DNA from 2 places in the [Micrococcus luteus] ATCC 49442 genome. Region 1 is predicted to be linked to the other one. Evidence: riboswitches for the same ligand, from Rfam matches in the RefSeq annotation. Region 1 holds a riboswitch; the other holds the start of a gene.
The links. Region 1 has a riboswitch for glycine ahead of gcvP (aminomethyl-transferring glycine dehydrogenase). Riboswitches for the same ligand answer to the same signal wherever they lie in the genome.
Positions count from the first base shown of each region.

Region 1 (7,441 bases):
CTGGTCATAGCCGGTGATCTCTGCCAGATCGTCTTCCAGGCCCTTGATGAGTTCGCGCCAGCCCACGGTCTGGGACTCAGGGGCGAACGGGTGAATCGAGGCGAACTCCGGCCAGGAAATCGCTTCCATCTCAGCGGTCGCGTTCAGCTTCATCGTGCACGAACCCAGCGGAATCATGGTCCGGTCCAGCGCCAGGTCCCGGTCCGAGAGCTTCCGGATGTAACGCAGCAACTGCGTCTCGGACCGGTGCGTGTTGAACACCGGGTGCTGCATAAATTCGGAGGTGCGGAGCACCTCTGCGGGCAGCTCGAAGCCCTTGGCCTCGACTACCGGGCCGGCGCCGAAGGCGACGGCAACAGCGGACAGGACATCCGCCGTCGTGGTTTCATCAACGGACACACCGATGGTGTCCTCATCGATGTGGCGCAGGTTGATCCCGCGTGCTTCGGCGGCGGCGATGACCTTGCCGGCCTTGCCCGGGACGGACACGGTGACGGTGTCGAAGAAGGTCCCGGTGGCCAGTTCGCGGCCGGCGACCTTCAGCGTGGTGGCGAGGGCGCGGGCGTGGTTGTGGACGCGTTCGGCGATCGCCTTCAGCCCGTCCGGGCCGTGGTAGACGGCGTAGAACGAGGACACGATGGCCAGCAGGGCCTGCGCCGTGCAGATGTTCGAGGTCGCCTTCTCCCGGCGGATGTGCTGCTCACGGGTCTGCAGCGCCAGACGGTACGCCGGAACACCGGCGTCGTCCTTGGACACACCCACCAGGCGGCCGGGCATGGACCGCTCCAGCCCCATCGCCACCGCCATGTAGGCCGCGTGCGGGCCGCCGAAGAACAACGGGACACCGAAACGCTGGGTGGAACCGACCGCGATGTCAGCACCCTGCTCACCCGGAGGGATGATCAGGGTCAGCGCCAGCAGGTCCGCCGCGACCGTGACCAGAGCACCGCGCTCCTTGGCAGCGGCGATGACCTCGGCGTGGTTGAACACGCGGCCGGACACGCCGGGCTGCTGCAGCACGATGCCGTTGATGACACCCTCGGGCAGGCCCTTGGACAGGTCAGAAACCTCCACCTCGAAACCGAGGGCCTCGGCGCGGCCCTTCACGATCGCGATGGTCTGCGGCATGACATCGGCATCCAGGACGGTCTTGCCGTCCACGGCAGCCTTGTTTTTGTTGGCCCGACGCATCATCAGGACGGCCTCAGCCACGGCGGTGGCTTCATCCAGCAGGGAGGCATTGGCGATGGGCAGGCCCACCAGGTCCTGGACCATGGTCTGGAAGTTCAGCAGCGCCTCAAGCCGGCCCTGGGAAATCTCGGGCTGGTACGGCGTGTACGCGGTGTACCAGGCCGGCGCTTCAAGAATGTTCCGGCGGATCACCGCAGGGGTGACCGTGTCGTAATAGCCCTGGCCGATCATCTGCACAGCCGTCTTATTCTTGCCCGCGAGCTTCCGCAGCTCAGCCAGGACCTCAACCTCACTCAGGGCGTCCTGGAGGGCAAGCGGCTTGGCCTGGCGGATGGAGTCGGGGACGGCAACGTCAACGAGGCCATCAACGGTGTCGTAACCGACGGCCTTGAGCATTGTTTCGATGTGCGACTGGCTGCGCGCACCGATATGCCGGTCGGCAAAAGTAGTGGGGGACGACTGAACTGTCATGAAAGGAACTCCATAATTCAGGTGGCGTCCGCTGGGTACGCCACATTGATTCGGGTTCCTCCCCACTCTGTAGGGAACCTGAGAGTTTCCGCGTCGACCTGCTTTTGCAGGATTTCGCTTGCACCGTCGGTGAGCCCGTTGCCGGACTGCTTTCCAGAGTTGCCTAACCGCGGCGGTACGGGGGCCTGAGAGATTCCTGGGGAGGATTTGCTCCTACGGCGCCTGCTGAACGTACCGGCAGAACTCTCCCGCCGCAGATCAAAAGCATGTGCCACATAGTCCGTGACACGCCTCACAGCTTACCGCGAACAGCGTCCGCAAGCAATTTCCCGGGGCGCGCGCAGGTCATGATGAGACGGGCGTCACCCTCCCCCGGCATCGGTTGCTCCGCAGGGGCCCTTTTGGGACTCGAAAAGGACCTCTACGGAGCAATCGATCGACGATGACGCCGCCGCTCCTTTGGCGGGCTACGCTTCGGTGCCCTTGCCCCGCCGTCGTTCGTTGCGGCGCAGCTGCAGGATGCGGGCTCCGCCGGCGATGGCCACAAGGATTCCGCCGCCCACGGCAGCAATGAAGAAAGCCACACCCTGGGCGAGACTGCCCTCCCAGCCGAGGAACCTGACGGCAACCATGTCCTGGTTCTGGATAAAGAAGATGATCAGGAGCACCAGCACCGCCAGGCTGACCGCCACCGCACTCCAGATGACTGCGGCCCGGGTGATGCGGGTCCTGTCAGCGGCAGTTTTGGGAGCCGCGGTCCTGGGAGCCGGCGAACCAGACGCGGCGGACCGTTCCGAGGGCTGGGAAGGCGGAGCGGGAGGCACGTCTGAAGGTCGAAGCGGTTCTTCTGAGCTCATACCACTATTGTCCCCCCGTGCAGGAGCTTTCGGGGGCAACCGGGCCGGTGGCAAAGCGGGTGGTGCGGGTCAGGCCTGGACTTCGGCGGCCAGCGGCTGGCCGTTGTAGTACTCCAGCTGCCAACCCTCGCGGACGTGGTGGTGGGCGAGGTTGAGCACGGCGTTGTCGATGCTGTGCAGGGTGCGGCCGATGGCACGGCTGAGGCTTACCCGCAGGAGGGTGCCGTGGGCGACAACCAGGACGCGCCTGCCGCGGAACTCCTCGGCCAGCTCTTCCAGTGCGGCCAGCCCGCGGCTCGCCGCGGCATCTTCGCTCTCGGCGCCCTGGAAGCCGCCCGGAATGCGCAGGGCCTCCAGTTCGGGGCCCGCCTGCAGCCCTTCCGCCCGGCCGAAACTACGCTCCGTGAGCGCGGGGACGTGCCGGGCCACACTCAGGCCAAGCCCCTCGGCGATCAGGTTGGCGGTTTCCGCGGCACGGCTCAGGGGCGAGGTCACCACGGCGTCCCAGTCATGGCCCGAAAGGTTGGCGACGGCCTCGCGCGCCTGGCCGCGGCCGACGTCGTTCAGCGGAATGTCAGTGGCGCCCTGCAGGCGGCGCTGCGCGTTCCAGTCAGTCTGGCCATGGCGGACGAGGGCGAACGTCGTGAGGGTCATGCCTTCCATTGTCCCCGACGGCGGGAGGCTGCCGGCACAGGGCGACCTGCCCCGGCCCTCAATCCTGGTGCGGCGCAGATCCCGAGAGCGCATCGATCAGCTTGAGCCCCCGCTTGGCCCATTCGATTTCCGTCTCCGCGCGGGCAATCAGGCCTTCGTAAGTGAAGACTTTGTATTCGATAGTGCGTTGACGGTCGGCTTCGGGGGTGGCAGCCAGCCGTTTGCTCAACATCTCGTTTGTTCCTGCCCGCAACTCGGTGATCATGTCCGCCCACTGATCGCGACGCATCGTGTGATAGTCGATATGGGCCCGCATGTGCTCCCGCGCCACAGCGGGTTCCGCCCACTCCAGGTAGGCGGCCTTCAGGTGCACGGGATCGCGCTCACGGGAGTACTCCAGCGGCTCGTGCATCCAGGTACGGAACGCGTCCCGGCCGTCGTCGGTCATCCGGTACTGCGTCTTCTTGCCGCGGGGCCCCCACGAAACCTCCTCGGCTTGCAGCAGCCCCTCCTTTGCCATCTTCCGCAGCTCCGGATAGATCTGCGAATCAGGCGCATGCCAGACGAAGGCAACCGAGGACTCAAATCGCTTCGCCAGGTCGTAACCGGTCATGGGCTCCACGGAAAGCAAAGCCAGAAGCGCGTAACGAAGACTCACGGGTAAATCCTTTCAGGGTCTTGCCAACTAACTATATCTATAGCTAGTGTGTGATCCAAGCCACCAACTATGGACATAGATAGTTGAGGGCACCCCCCAGAAAATCTTCATGCGTCCGGCATGCAGCGTGAGCAGCGCCGCCGGGCATCAGAAAGAGGTCAATGATGACTGTGCTTCAGTCCAGCAGTTCCACCACCAACAAGGTCCTCGGCCATCCCCTGAACGCCTGGTACGTCGCTGCCTGGGACCACGAGGTCACCCGCAAACCCATGGCGCGCAAAATCGCTGACCGCCCCCTGGCGCTGTACCGCACCGAGGATGGCAAGGCCGTCGCCCTGGCGGATGCGTGCTGGCACCGGCTTGCCCCGCTGTCCATGGGAAAGACCGTGGGCAAGGACGGCATCCAGTGCCCGTACCACGGCATCGTCTACAACTCTGCGGGCCGCTGTGCGTCCATGCCGGCCCAGGAGAGCATCAACCCCTCGGCGACCGTCCCGTCCTTCCCGGTGGTGGAGCGTCATCGGTTCGTGTGGGTCTGGCTTGGCGACCCCACCCAGGCGGATCCCGGCCTTGTGCCGGATATGCATCAGATGGACAGCCAGGACTGGGCAGGCGACGGTGAGACCATTTTCGCTCCGTGCAACTACCAGCTGGTCCTGGACAACCTCATGGACCTCACCCACGAGGAATTTGTCCACGCCTCCAGCATCGGCCAGGAAGAGCTGAGCGAGTCCGAGTTCGTGGTCACCCACGATGACCGCACCGTTACCGTTTCGCGGTGGATGCTCAACATCGACGCCCCGCCGTTCTGGCTCAAGAACATGCGGGACAAGTTCCCCGGTTTCGAAGGCAAGGTGGACCGCTGGCAGATCATCCGCTTCGAGGCGCCCTCCACGATCCGCATTGACGTTGGCGTTGCCAAGGCAGGCACCGGAGCCCCCGACGGCGACCGCAGCCAGGGCGTCAACGGCTACGTCATGAACACCATCAGCCCGGAGACCGCCAAGTCCTGCCACTACTTCTGGGCGTTCATGCGCAACTACTGCCTGGACAGCCAGCTCATCACCACCCAGCTCCGCAACGGCGTCCACGGCGTGTTCGGGGAGGACGAAGCGATGCTGAAGGCCCAGCAGGAAGCAATCGACGCCAACCCGGATTACGAGTTCTACAGCCTGAACATCGACGCCGGCGGCATGTGGGTCCGCAGGCTGATCGAGCGCATGCTCCAGGCAGAGGGCCGCCTCGCGGCGGCTCTCTAAAACGGCCAAAGACCCAAGGAACACGACAATGGCAGCAACCAACAACGAAGTCTGGCAGTCCGCAACGGTCGTGGCCGTCACGGATGTGGCCGCAGGCATCCGGCGCATTGAACTGGAACCGTCAGCACCCAAGCATGCAGAGCCCGGCTCGCACATCGACCTGACCGTCACCATCAACGGCGAGCAGGAGAAGCGCTCCTACTCTGTGGTGGAATCCCTCGACGGCGGAAACACCCTCGCCATCAGCGTCTTCAAGGCTCCCGTCTCCCGGGGCGGGTCCGTCTTTATGCACACGCTCAAGCCGGGTGACACACTCCGGATTACCCAGCCCCTGCAGAACTTTCCGCTGCGTGTCGGGGCAGAGCGGTACGTCCTGCTGGCCGGTGGCATCGGAATTACCGCCATCGCGAACATGGCCGCGGTCCTTCGTAACGTCAAGGCCGACTACACCGTGGTGTACGCGGGCCGAAGCCGTGCCGCGATGGCCTATCTGACGGACCTGCAGGACCTGCACGGGGACCGGCTCCAGGTCCACGTCGACGACGAGGGAAGCAGCCTTGACGTCAATGCCCTGATCGGCGGCATCGATCCCGGCACCGAACTTTATATGTGCGGGCCCATCCGGCTGATGGATGCGGTCCGCCGCGGCTGGACCGAACGCGAACTGGCACTGCCGGACCTGCGCTACGAAACGTTCGGAAACTCCGGCTGGTACGACCCCGAGGAATTCGTCGTCCGCATCCCACGGCTGGGCGTCGAAGCCAAAGTCGGGCAGGGCCGCTCCATGCTCGAGGCACTCGAGGACGCCGGCGTGGACATGATGTTCGACTGCCGCAAGGGTGAGTGCGGGCTCTGCGAAGTCCGCATCCTGAACCTGGACGGCGCCGTGGACCACCGCGACGTTTTCTACAGCGAACGGCAGCAACATGCCCAGGAGAAGATGTGCTGCTGCGTCTCACGGGCCGTCAGCTCCGCCACAGGTTCCCGTACCGACTCACCCGGCAGGCCCGCCGTCGTCACCATCGACGTGTCCTAGCCCCACCTGATCGGCCCCATCAGGGCTGCCCGCATCCCGTGCAGCCGTCAACAGCTTTAGCTCCCGCCGGGGAGCCCCTAGGTTTCAAGGAAGATGCCATGGATCTGCGTGAACGTATCAACACCTCGAAGATGTCGCCCTATCAGTGGGCCATCATCGGCATGTGTGTCCTGCTTAATGCCCTCGACGGCTTCGACGTACTGGCGATGGCCTTCACGGCCAACGGCGTCACCAAGGAGTTTGGCCTGACCGGCTCCGAACTGGGCATCCTGCTCAGCGCGGGGCTGGTGGGCATGGCCATCGGCTCCCTTTGCCTCGCCCCGCTGGCAGACATCATCGGACGGCGCCCCATGATCATCGCATCGGTGGGCGCGGCCGGCGCCGGCATGCTGCTGGCGGCGACGGCCACCACCATGGAGCAGCTGGGCATCTGGCGCCTCCTGACAGGACTGGGCGTTGGCTGCATCCTTGCGTGCACCAACGTCATCGCCAGCGAATACTCCTCCAAAAAACGCCGCGGCCTGAGCATCAGCATCTACACCGCCGGTTACGGCATCGGGGCAACCCTTGGCGGCGCCGCCGCCGTCTACCTCCAAAGCCAGTACGGCTGGCGTTCCGTCTTCGTTTTCGGCGGCGTCTCCACCCTCAGCATCCTGCTGGTCCTGCTGTTCCTCCTGCCCGAATCCGTGGACTTCCTCGTCACCAAGCGGCCCCGCAACGTCCTGGACCGCCTCAACCGGATCGCCCGCAAGTTGGGGCACCCCGAGGTCGCGGCCCTCCCCGATGTCAAGACCGTCGCCAAGGCAAAAACCAACCCCGTTTCCGACCTGTTGTCTCCAGCCAACCGGCGCTCCACCCTGCTGCTCTGGGTGGCGTTCTTCACCACAATGTTCGGTTTCTACTTCGTCAACAGCTGGACCCCGCGGCTGCTGGTCACCGCGGGCATGACGGAAAGCCAGGGCATCACCGGCGGCCTTATGCTCACCCTGGGCGGAATCTTCGGCGCGGTCCTCTACGGCGTCCTGGCCACCAAGTGGAACAGCAAGATTGTCCTGGTGGCCTTCACCGTGCTCGCGGCCGTCATGATCGTTGTATTCATCTCGTCTGCCTCCATCATCGTGCTCGCCCTGGGTGCAGGCGTCCTCGTGGGCATGCTGATCAACGGCTGCATCGCCGGCCTGTACACGCTGGCCCCTTCCCTCTACCCGGCCTCGGTCCGGAGCACGGGCGTCGGATGGGGCATCGGCATCGGACGGATCGGAGCCATCATTGCCCCGCTGATCACCGGTGCCCTGCTTGATGCATCCTGGTCCGC
Region 1 is NZ_JAAAXP010000001.1:4,249,516-4,256,956, reverse strand. It holds gene gcvP (aminomethyl-transferring glycine dehydrogenase) at 1-1,662, opposite strand, end outside; glycine riboswitch at 1,826-1,923, opposite strand; gene GUV69_RS19400 (LapA family protein) at 2,130-2,519, opposite strand; gene GUV69_RS19395 (histidine phosphatase family protein) at 2,589-3,173, opposite strand; gene GUV69_RS19390 (PadR family transcriptional regulator) at 3,232-3,831, opposite strand; gene GUV69_RS19385 (aromatic ring-hydroxylating oxygenase subunit alpha) at 3,996-5,090, shown strand; gene GUV69_RS19380 (PDR/VanB family oxidoreductase) at 5,119-6,126, shown strand; gene GUV69_RS19375 (MFS transporter) at 6,225-7,441, shown strand, end outside.

Region 2 (7,441 bases), 1.2 Mb from region 1:
CCAGCTCGGAGGTGTACTTCAGGGGCATCTGCCAGCCGCCGAAGTCGGTGAAGGACGCGCCGGCCTTCTTGTGCTGCTCATAAAGTGCTGTGTAGTTCTCAGTCATGGGAAGTCCTTTAGTTTTCATGTTCGGCGGTGCTGTCCTCGAAATCTTCGAGGGGTGGGCAGGAGCAGATAAGGTTGCGGTCCCCTGCTGCGCCGTCGATCCGGCCGACCGGCGGGAAGTACTTGTCCTGCCGGAGCGAGGTCGTGGGGAAGGCGGCCTGTTCGCGCGGGTAGGTGCGGTCCCAGTCGGAGGAGACGACGGCGGCTGCGGTGTGCGGTGCCCGGCGCAGCGGGGACTTCTCCACGGAGAAGTCCCCGGCGGCCACCTGGTCGATTTCCTTGCGGATGGTGACCATGGCCTCGATGAAGCGGTCGATCTCTGCAAGGTCCTCGGACTCGGTGGGCTCCACCATCAGCGTGCCCGCCACCGGGAAGGACAGGGTGGGGGCGTGGAAGCCGAAGTCGATCAACCGTTTGGCCACATCCTCTGCCGTGACCCCGGTCCTGGCGGTGAGTTCGCGCAGGTCAAGGATGCACTCGTGCGCCACCAGCCCGCCCTCGCCGGTGTAGAGGACGGGGAAGTACTCGTTCAGCCGGGATGCCACGTAGTTTGCCGCCAGCAGCGCTAACTTGGTGGCCTCGGTCAGGCCCTCGCCGCCCATCAGCTTCACGTACGCCCATGAGATGGGAAGTACACCGGCAGAGCCGAAGCGCGAAGCCGAGATGGCAACACCGTGGCCCGCTTCATGTGCCGCCTTGGTGGCATCACCGGGCATGAAGGGTGCGAGGTGGGCTTTGGCTGCGACGGGGCCGACACCGGGTCCGCCGCCGCCGTGCGGGATGCAGAACGTCTTGTGCAGGTTCAGGTGCGACACGTCCCCGCCGAACTTGCCCGGCTGGGCCAGGCCCACCAAGGCGTTGAGGTTCGCGCCGTCGATGTACACCTGCCCACCGGCATCGTGCACCGCGTCACAAACTTCACGGACATCCCCGTCGTACACACCATGGGTGGACGGGTAGGTGATCATGATGCAGGACAGGGCATCCTTGTGCGCGTCGATCTTCGCGTAGAGGTCAGCATGATCGATGGTGCCGTCGGCTGCGGTGGCCACCACAACAACTTTCATGCCCGCGAGCACGGCTGAGGCAGCGTTGGTGCCATGCGCCGAGGCCGGGATCAGGCAGATGTTGCGCTGGCTGTCACCGCGGGAATGGTGGTAACCGCGGATCGCCAGCAACCCGGCCAGCTCACCCTGGGACCCGGCATTAGGCTGGACCGAGACCTGGTCGTAGCCGGTGATCTCCGCAAGATCAGCCTCCAGCCCGGAAATCAGTTCACGCCAGCCCGCAGTCTGGGAGTCCGGAGCGAACGGGTGGATGGAGGCGAACTCCGGCCAGGAGATGGCTTCCATCTCGGCGGTGGCGTTCAACTTCATCGTGCAGGAACCCAGCGGGATCATGGTGCGGTCCAAAGCAAGGTCACGGTCCGAGAGCTTTCGGATGTAGCGCAGAAGTTGGGTTTCGGACCGGTGCGTGTTGAACACCGGATGCTGCAGATAGGACGATGTGCGCAGCACGGACTCGGGCAAGGAAAAGCCGTCTGTGATGTCCGTTAGGCCCGCACCGTAAGCAGCGGCCACCGAAAACGCGTACATGACGTCCGCTATCGTCTGGGCAGAAGTCGTTTCATCTGTCGAAACACCGACAAGGTCTCGGTCAATCGCCCTAAGATTTATTCCCTTGGCATTTGCGGCTGCGACTACAGACATGGCTTTCCCGGGCACCCGTACGGTGATTGTGTCGAAGAAGCTTGTATGCAGAACGTCAAGGCCTGCGGCCTTCAGGGATGCCGCCAGCGTACGGGCGTGACCGTGCGTTGTTTCCGCGATCGCCTTTAGTCCGTCGGGGCCGTGGTAGACGGCATAGAAGGAAGAGACGATGGCCAGCAGTGCCTGCGCCGTGCAGATGTTGGAGGTGGCCTTCTCGCGGCGGATGTGCTGCTCGCGGGTCTGCAGGGCCAGGCGATAGGCGGGGACACCGGCGTCGTCCCTGGAAACACCGACAAGCCGGCCGGGCAGGTTGCGCTCCATGCCCTGCCGGACGGCCATATAAGCGGCGTGCGGGCCGCCGAAGAACAGCGGCACGCCGAACCGCTGCGTGGAGCCGACGGCAATATCGGCGCCCTGTTCACCCGGCGGGGTGACCAGGGTAAGGGCGAGCAGGTCGGCAGCCACGGTGACCAGCGCGCCGCGTTCCTTCGCCTCGGCAATCACACCGGACTGGTCCCACACCCGGCCGGACACACCTGGCTGCTGCAAAATGATCCCGTTAATCGCGCCCTCAGGCAAGCCATCGGTGAGGTCGGCAACTTCCACCTCGAAGCCCAGGGCCTCGGCGCGCCCCTGGACGATGGCGATGGTCTGGGGGAGCAGGTCGGCGTCCAGGACCGTCCTGCCGTCTTTTCCGGACTTGTCCTTGTTGGCCCTGCGCATCAGCAGCACGGCTTCAGCCACGGCGGTGGCCTCGTCGAGGAGGGACGCGTTGGCCACCGGCAGCGCAGTCAGGTCCTGGACCATGGTCTGGAAGTTCAGCAGCGCCTCGAGCCGGCCCTGGGAGATTTCGGGCTGGTACGGTGTGTAGGCGGTGTACCAGGCCGGGGCTTCGAGGATGTTGCGGCGAATCACCGGAGGCGTCACGGTGTCGTAGTAGCCCTGCCCGATCATCTGGACCGCGGTCCTGTTCTTGGCCGCGAGCCTGCGCAGCTCGGCCAGGACCTCCACCTCGCTAAGAGCTGGGGACAGTTCGAGGGTGGAGTCTTGCCGGATGTTAGACGGCACTGCCATATCGACCAGGGCATCGACGGAGTCGTAGCCAACAACTTTCAGCATGACTTCGACATGATCCTGCTTGCGGGTGCCGATATGCCGGTCGACGAACGTTGCGCCTTTGGAATTGGGGGTCATTAGGAACTCCAGTTGTCTCCTGCGCCATGAGGCGCCGGTAATTTTGAGTTCCTCCCCGCTCTGTATTGGACCTGAGAGTTTCCGCTGCTCCTCGTCGTGGCGGGAAGCGGCTTGCACCGTCGGTGAGCCCATCCCAAAGAAGGGATTTAGCGGGCTGCTTTCCAGAGTTGCCGCGCTGCAGCGGTACGGGGGCCTGAGAGATTCCTAGGGAGGGTTTGCTCCTACGGCGCCGGCGGGGGTGTGCCAGGCTCTCCCGCTGCAGCTTAGTGGCTCATTTCGTGATTACGAACACAACTTACACCTGAGCCAAGCATAATGGCAACCAGTGCCGAAAATATTGGCTTCCGCGCCGCGGGAGACTCGTCGCTGGGCTGTCTTGAGAGTATTTTCTTCAAAAAGACCTCCTTTTGTTCGGCTGCGGCGTGTATCGTAAGAGATATCAAACCAAACTGTACGCTCCGAGCGTTCAGAATTTCTACTGATTGGAGAGTCCAGATGGCCGGACGATTTGATGGAAAAGTTGCCTTCATTACCGGCGCTGCGCGGGGGCAGGGGCGTTCGCACGCCGTCGGCTTGGCTTCCGAGGGGGCCCACATCATCGCGGTGGATGCCTGCGCGCCTATCAGCACCATCCCTTATGAAGGTGCCTCGGTGGCGGAACTTGATGAGACAGTCCGTCAAGTGGAAGCTGTCGGCGGCAAAATTATGGCCCGCCAGGTGGACGTTCGGGATCTGGACAGCCTGACAGCAACCGTCAAGGACGGAGTCAGCGAATTCGGCCGCCTGGACATCATCCTGGCGAACGCCGGCGTCGTCTCTTATGGTCAGCTTGCCGAACTAGATGAAGAGACGTGGCAGACGATGATCGATGTCAACCTCACCGGCGTCTGGAAGACAGTGCGGGCTTCTGTCCCGTCGATGATCGAGGCCGGAAACGGCGGGTCCATCATTTTGACCAGTTCCACGGCGGGGCTAAAGGCCCTCCACACCCTTGGCCACTACGTCGCCGCGAAACACGGCGTCATCGGTCTGATGCGGAATTTGGCCAACGAGCTCGCTCCCCACAACATCAGGGCCAACGCGCTTGCGCCGACCAACGTCGACACGATCATGCTGAATAACCCGGGCGTCTTCAAGATGTTCCGCCCCGATCTGGAGAACCCGGACGCGGATGACGCGCACTCCGGCTTCGTGGAGCACCACCTGATGAAGGTTCCCATGATCGCGCCTGCAGATGTCACGAACGCGGTTAAGTGGCTTGCTTCCGATGAAGCGCGTTACATCACTGGTATCACGCTTCCCATTGACCTGGGATTGCTGGCCAAGTAAAAGACCCGGCGGGCCGGTGCTGATTGCAGCAGTATCGGCCCGCCGTTTCCAACCACGCTTTTAGAAGCTTTTGGGCGTGTCAATCCAAATGTATTCGGTGACTGTTGTGGCCACGTTCTCCATCCTGTGGGGAATCGTGCTGTGAAACCAGATTGAATCGCCAGGTTCGAGGAAGTAAACCTGATCCTCCAGGACAACTTTGAGCCGGCCGGACAAGACCATTCCCCATTCTTCGCCCTCGTGCGTATAGGGTTCATCGCCAGTGGACGCGCCGACCTCGTAGCGTCCATAGATGGCTTCGATGGCTTCCGACTCTGGAGGGGAAGCGAGTTCAAAGCGGACGCCGCTGGATTCCATGCCTGAGCGGCTGCCGCTCAGGTACGACTTTGGACCCATGGGAGTTCGTTCGGCTGCCCGGACGACCCTGCCCTTGTCCTGGGTTGGCTCAGAGAAGAAGTATGTGATGTTCGTTCCGAGTGCTGCCGCCATGCGCTTTAATGTCGAGATTGACGGCTCGACCTTACCCTTTTCGATGTCGCTCACCAACGAGGCAGAAACCCCTGCGCGTCCGGCAAGCCCGCGAATACTGTACTTGTACTGGTTCCTAAGCTCGCGCAGGCGGGCGCCAATCTGGACCGTAGGGTCCGCTTCTTCTTCGATCTCGCTGGTTTCGCTCATCCGCGTCCACTCCCTCATCCCTGGGTACATCGGCTCAGCGCTGCTCATCACACCTGCTCACAGCCTGAAACGCACCTTCGTTCGGTCTTACCGAATCTATTTTACGCATCGCGCTCCGGGCGTCACTGCACCCACGCCGGGAATTCGACCTCCCTGCAACAAGCTGCGTCGAACGTTGTGCAACCAAAAAGCATTATGTGTTCGGCGTGATCGAACAAAAAGTGGCAAAAGCTCTTGACGTTGTACGCCAAATCCACATAACGTGAGTGGCATGAAGCAAGCAAAGAAGCCTGAAGGTGTTCGACAAGTCGAACGGGGCAGCATCGGAACCTGGCTTACGGTTCTCGTGATTGGCACTCTGGACACTAAGTCAGTCGAACTGGCGGCCGTTGCGACGGAAATAGAACAGCTTGGCGCAAGCGTGATCCTGCTCGACACTTCCGGCCGCGCGCACCCTCACCTCACAGGGGCTCAGCTCAGCGGGGGACGGCCGCTCATCAGCCGGGAGGAAGTAGCCCAGGCGGCTGGCTATTCCAGCGAGCAAATTGACAGTATGGACCGTGGTGAGGCTGTCGCCGCACTCCGGGCTGGCGTCGCCGCTTCCTTCTCGAAGATGGTAAGCGACGGCCGCATCCAGGCTGCGCTCTGTGTCGGGGGAGCGGGCGCTTACGTCACCCGCACTGCGTTTGAGGCATCCCCGGTAGGTTTTCCCAAAATGGTCGTTTCGCCCCTGGCCTCGGGTAACCGGAAGTTCGAGCCATACGTCGGGACGAGGGACGTCGCCACCCTGCATTCGGTCGCGGATATTGTCGGTCTGAACTCCATCACCTCCGCGGTTTTTCGTTCCGCAGCGGGCTACGTAGTCGGCGCGGCCGCCGCCACAGCCCATGTCCAGCGCGACGAAAACCCCCGCCCGGCAATCGCCGTCTCGCTGAATGGCAACACCACGGACGCGGTGATGAGAGCCCGAGACCAAATCGAAGGGGACGGCTTTGACCTGGTGGCGTTCCACGCCAATGGTGTGGGCGGCCGGGCCCTGGAGAATTTTGTGGCTTCCGGCGAGGTCGCCGCCGTCCTTGACTTCACCCTGACCGAATTGGCCGGTACCAAGATCGGCGGGCTCATGGATGCCGGGCCTGACCGTATGGAAACCGCTGGCCGCCTGGGCCTTCCGCAGGTTCTGGTTCCGGGGTGCCTGGACTTCATCACCTGCGGCGACTTGGCGGAGACCCAGCGGCAGTATCCCGGACGAACAATGTTCGGCCACAACCCCGAGCTGACCTTGGTACGTCTGGACGCCCGGGAGATGAGCATCCTCGGACAGGAATTCGCTAAGAAGGCAAACTTGTCCACCGGCCCCACCGTTATCTGCATCCCCGAGGGCGGCTTCTCCATCAATGACCGCGAGGGTGGCCGGTTCTGGTCCCCTTCAGCCAACCAGGCGTTCATCAAATCCCTCAGAAGCGAACTTCGGCCCGACATCAAAGTCGTACACAGCGATCGCCATATCAATGACGACGAGTTTGTGTCCGAAGTGGTTGCGGAGCTGCGCCGCCTGTTATCAGACACCCCATCCACACTTAATGCGGCAGCAGCCGCAAACAACTGATTTGGAAACCCTTAGACCTGTTTCCGTTTTATTCAGGGGATATCCCCGAAGGAGAAGTGATGAAAGCCATCGTCCTGGAAGCTGAATGGGCGCCCCGTAATGGGGCCCGGATCAGTGACGCAGACGCTGCCCGGCAGTGGGCGTTTAATGCCAGCCAGGCATACCGCAATCCGAGCATCTCCCTGCAGACCATCGAGGATCCGGGCGCTCCGGGCCCGGACGAGGTGATCGTGCAGGTCGGGGCCTGCGGAATCTGTGGATCCGACGTTCACATGATCGAAACTGATGAGGACAACTACCTCCTCCTTCCCTATCATCTGAAGGCCCCGGTCGTCATCGGACACGAATTCGCCGGGAAGGTCGTATCGGTCGGTTCCAACGTTTCAGAGATCGCTGTCGGCGAGCTCGTGGCGGTCGAAGAAATCCAGTGGTGCGGCCGCTGCCGGGAATGCCGAGGCGGCTTTCTTAACCAGTGCCGCAACATTGAAGACCTGGGTTTCACCATCAATGGCGGCTTCGCTGAATACGTCAAGGTGGACGCAAAGTTCTGCTGGTCCCTGACAGCTGTGGCGGAGCGGGTGGGCTCGGAAGAGAAAGCGCTTGAAATCGGTGCCTTGACCGAACCAACGAGCGTCGCCTATGAAGGCATGTTCACCCGCGCCGGTGGCTTCAAGCCAGGCAGTGCCGTGGCAGTCTTCGGCGCCGGACCCATCGGCCTCGCCGCAACAGCCCTCGCGGCAGCCGCCGGCGCGTCCCAGGTGTTCGTTGCCGAAATGCTCCCGGAGCGCCGGGCGCTGGCCGAAGCGATGGGTGCCAC
Region 2 is NZ_JAAAXP010000001.1:3,079,321-3,086,761, reverse strand. It holds gene gcvT (glycine cleavage system aminomethyltransferase GcvT) at 1-106, opposite strand, end outside; gene gcvP (aminomethyl-transferring glycine dehydrogenase) at 117-3,008, opposite strand; glycine riboswitch at 3,059-3,179, opposite strand; glycine riboswitch at 3,180-3,274, opposite strand; gene GUV69_RS14070 (mycofactocin-coupled SDR family oxidoreductase) at 3,324-4,337, shown strand; gene GUV69_RS14065 (cupin domain-containing protein) at 4,398-5,015, opposite strand; gene GUV69_RS14060 (Tm-1-like ATP-binding domain-containing protein) at 5,287-6,624, shown strand; gene iolM (scyllo-inosose 3-dehydrogenase) at 6,684-7,441, shown strand, end outside.
Region 2: linked by a shared signal. The riboswitch ahead of gcvP (aminomethyl-transferring glycine dehydrogenase) and the one ahead of gcvP (aminomethyl-transferring glycine dehydrogenase) in region 1 are both predicted to bind glycine.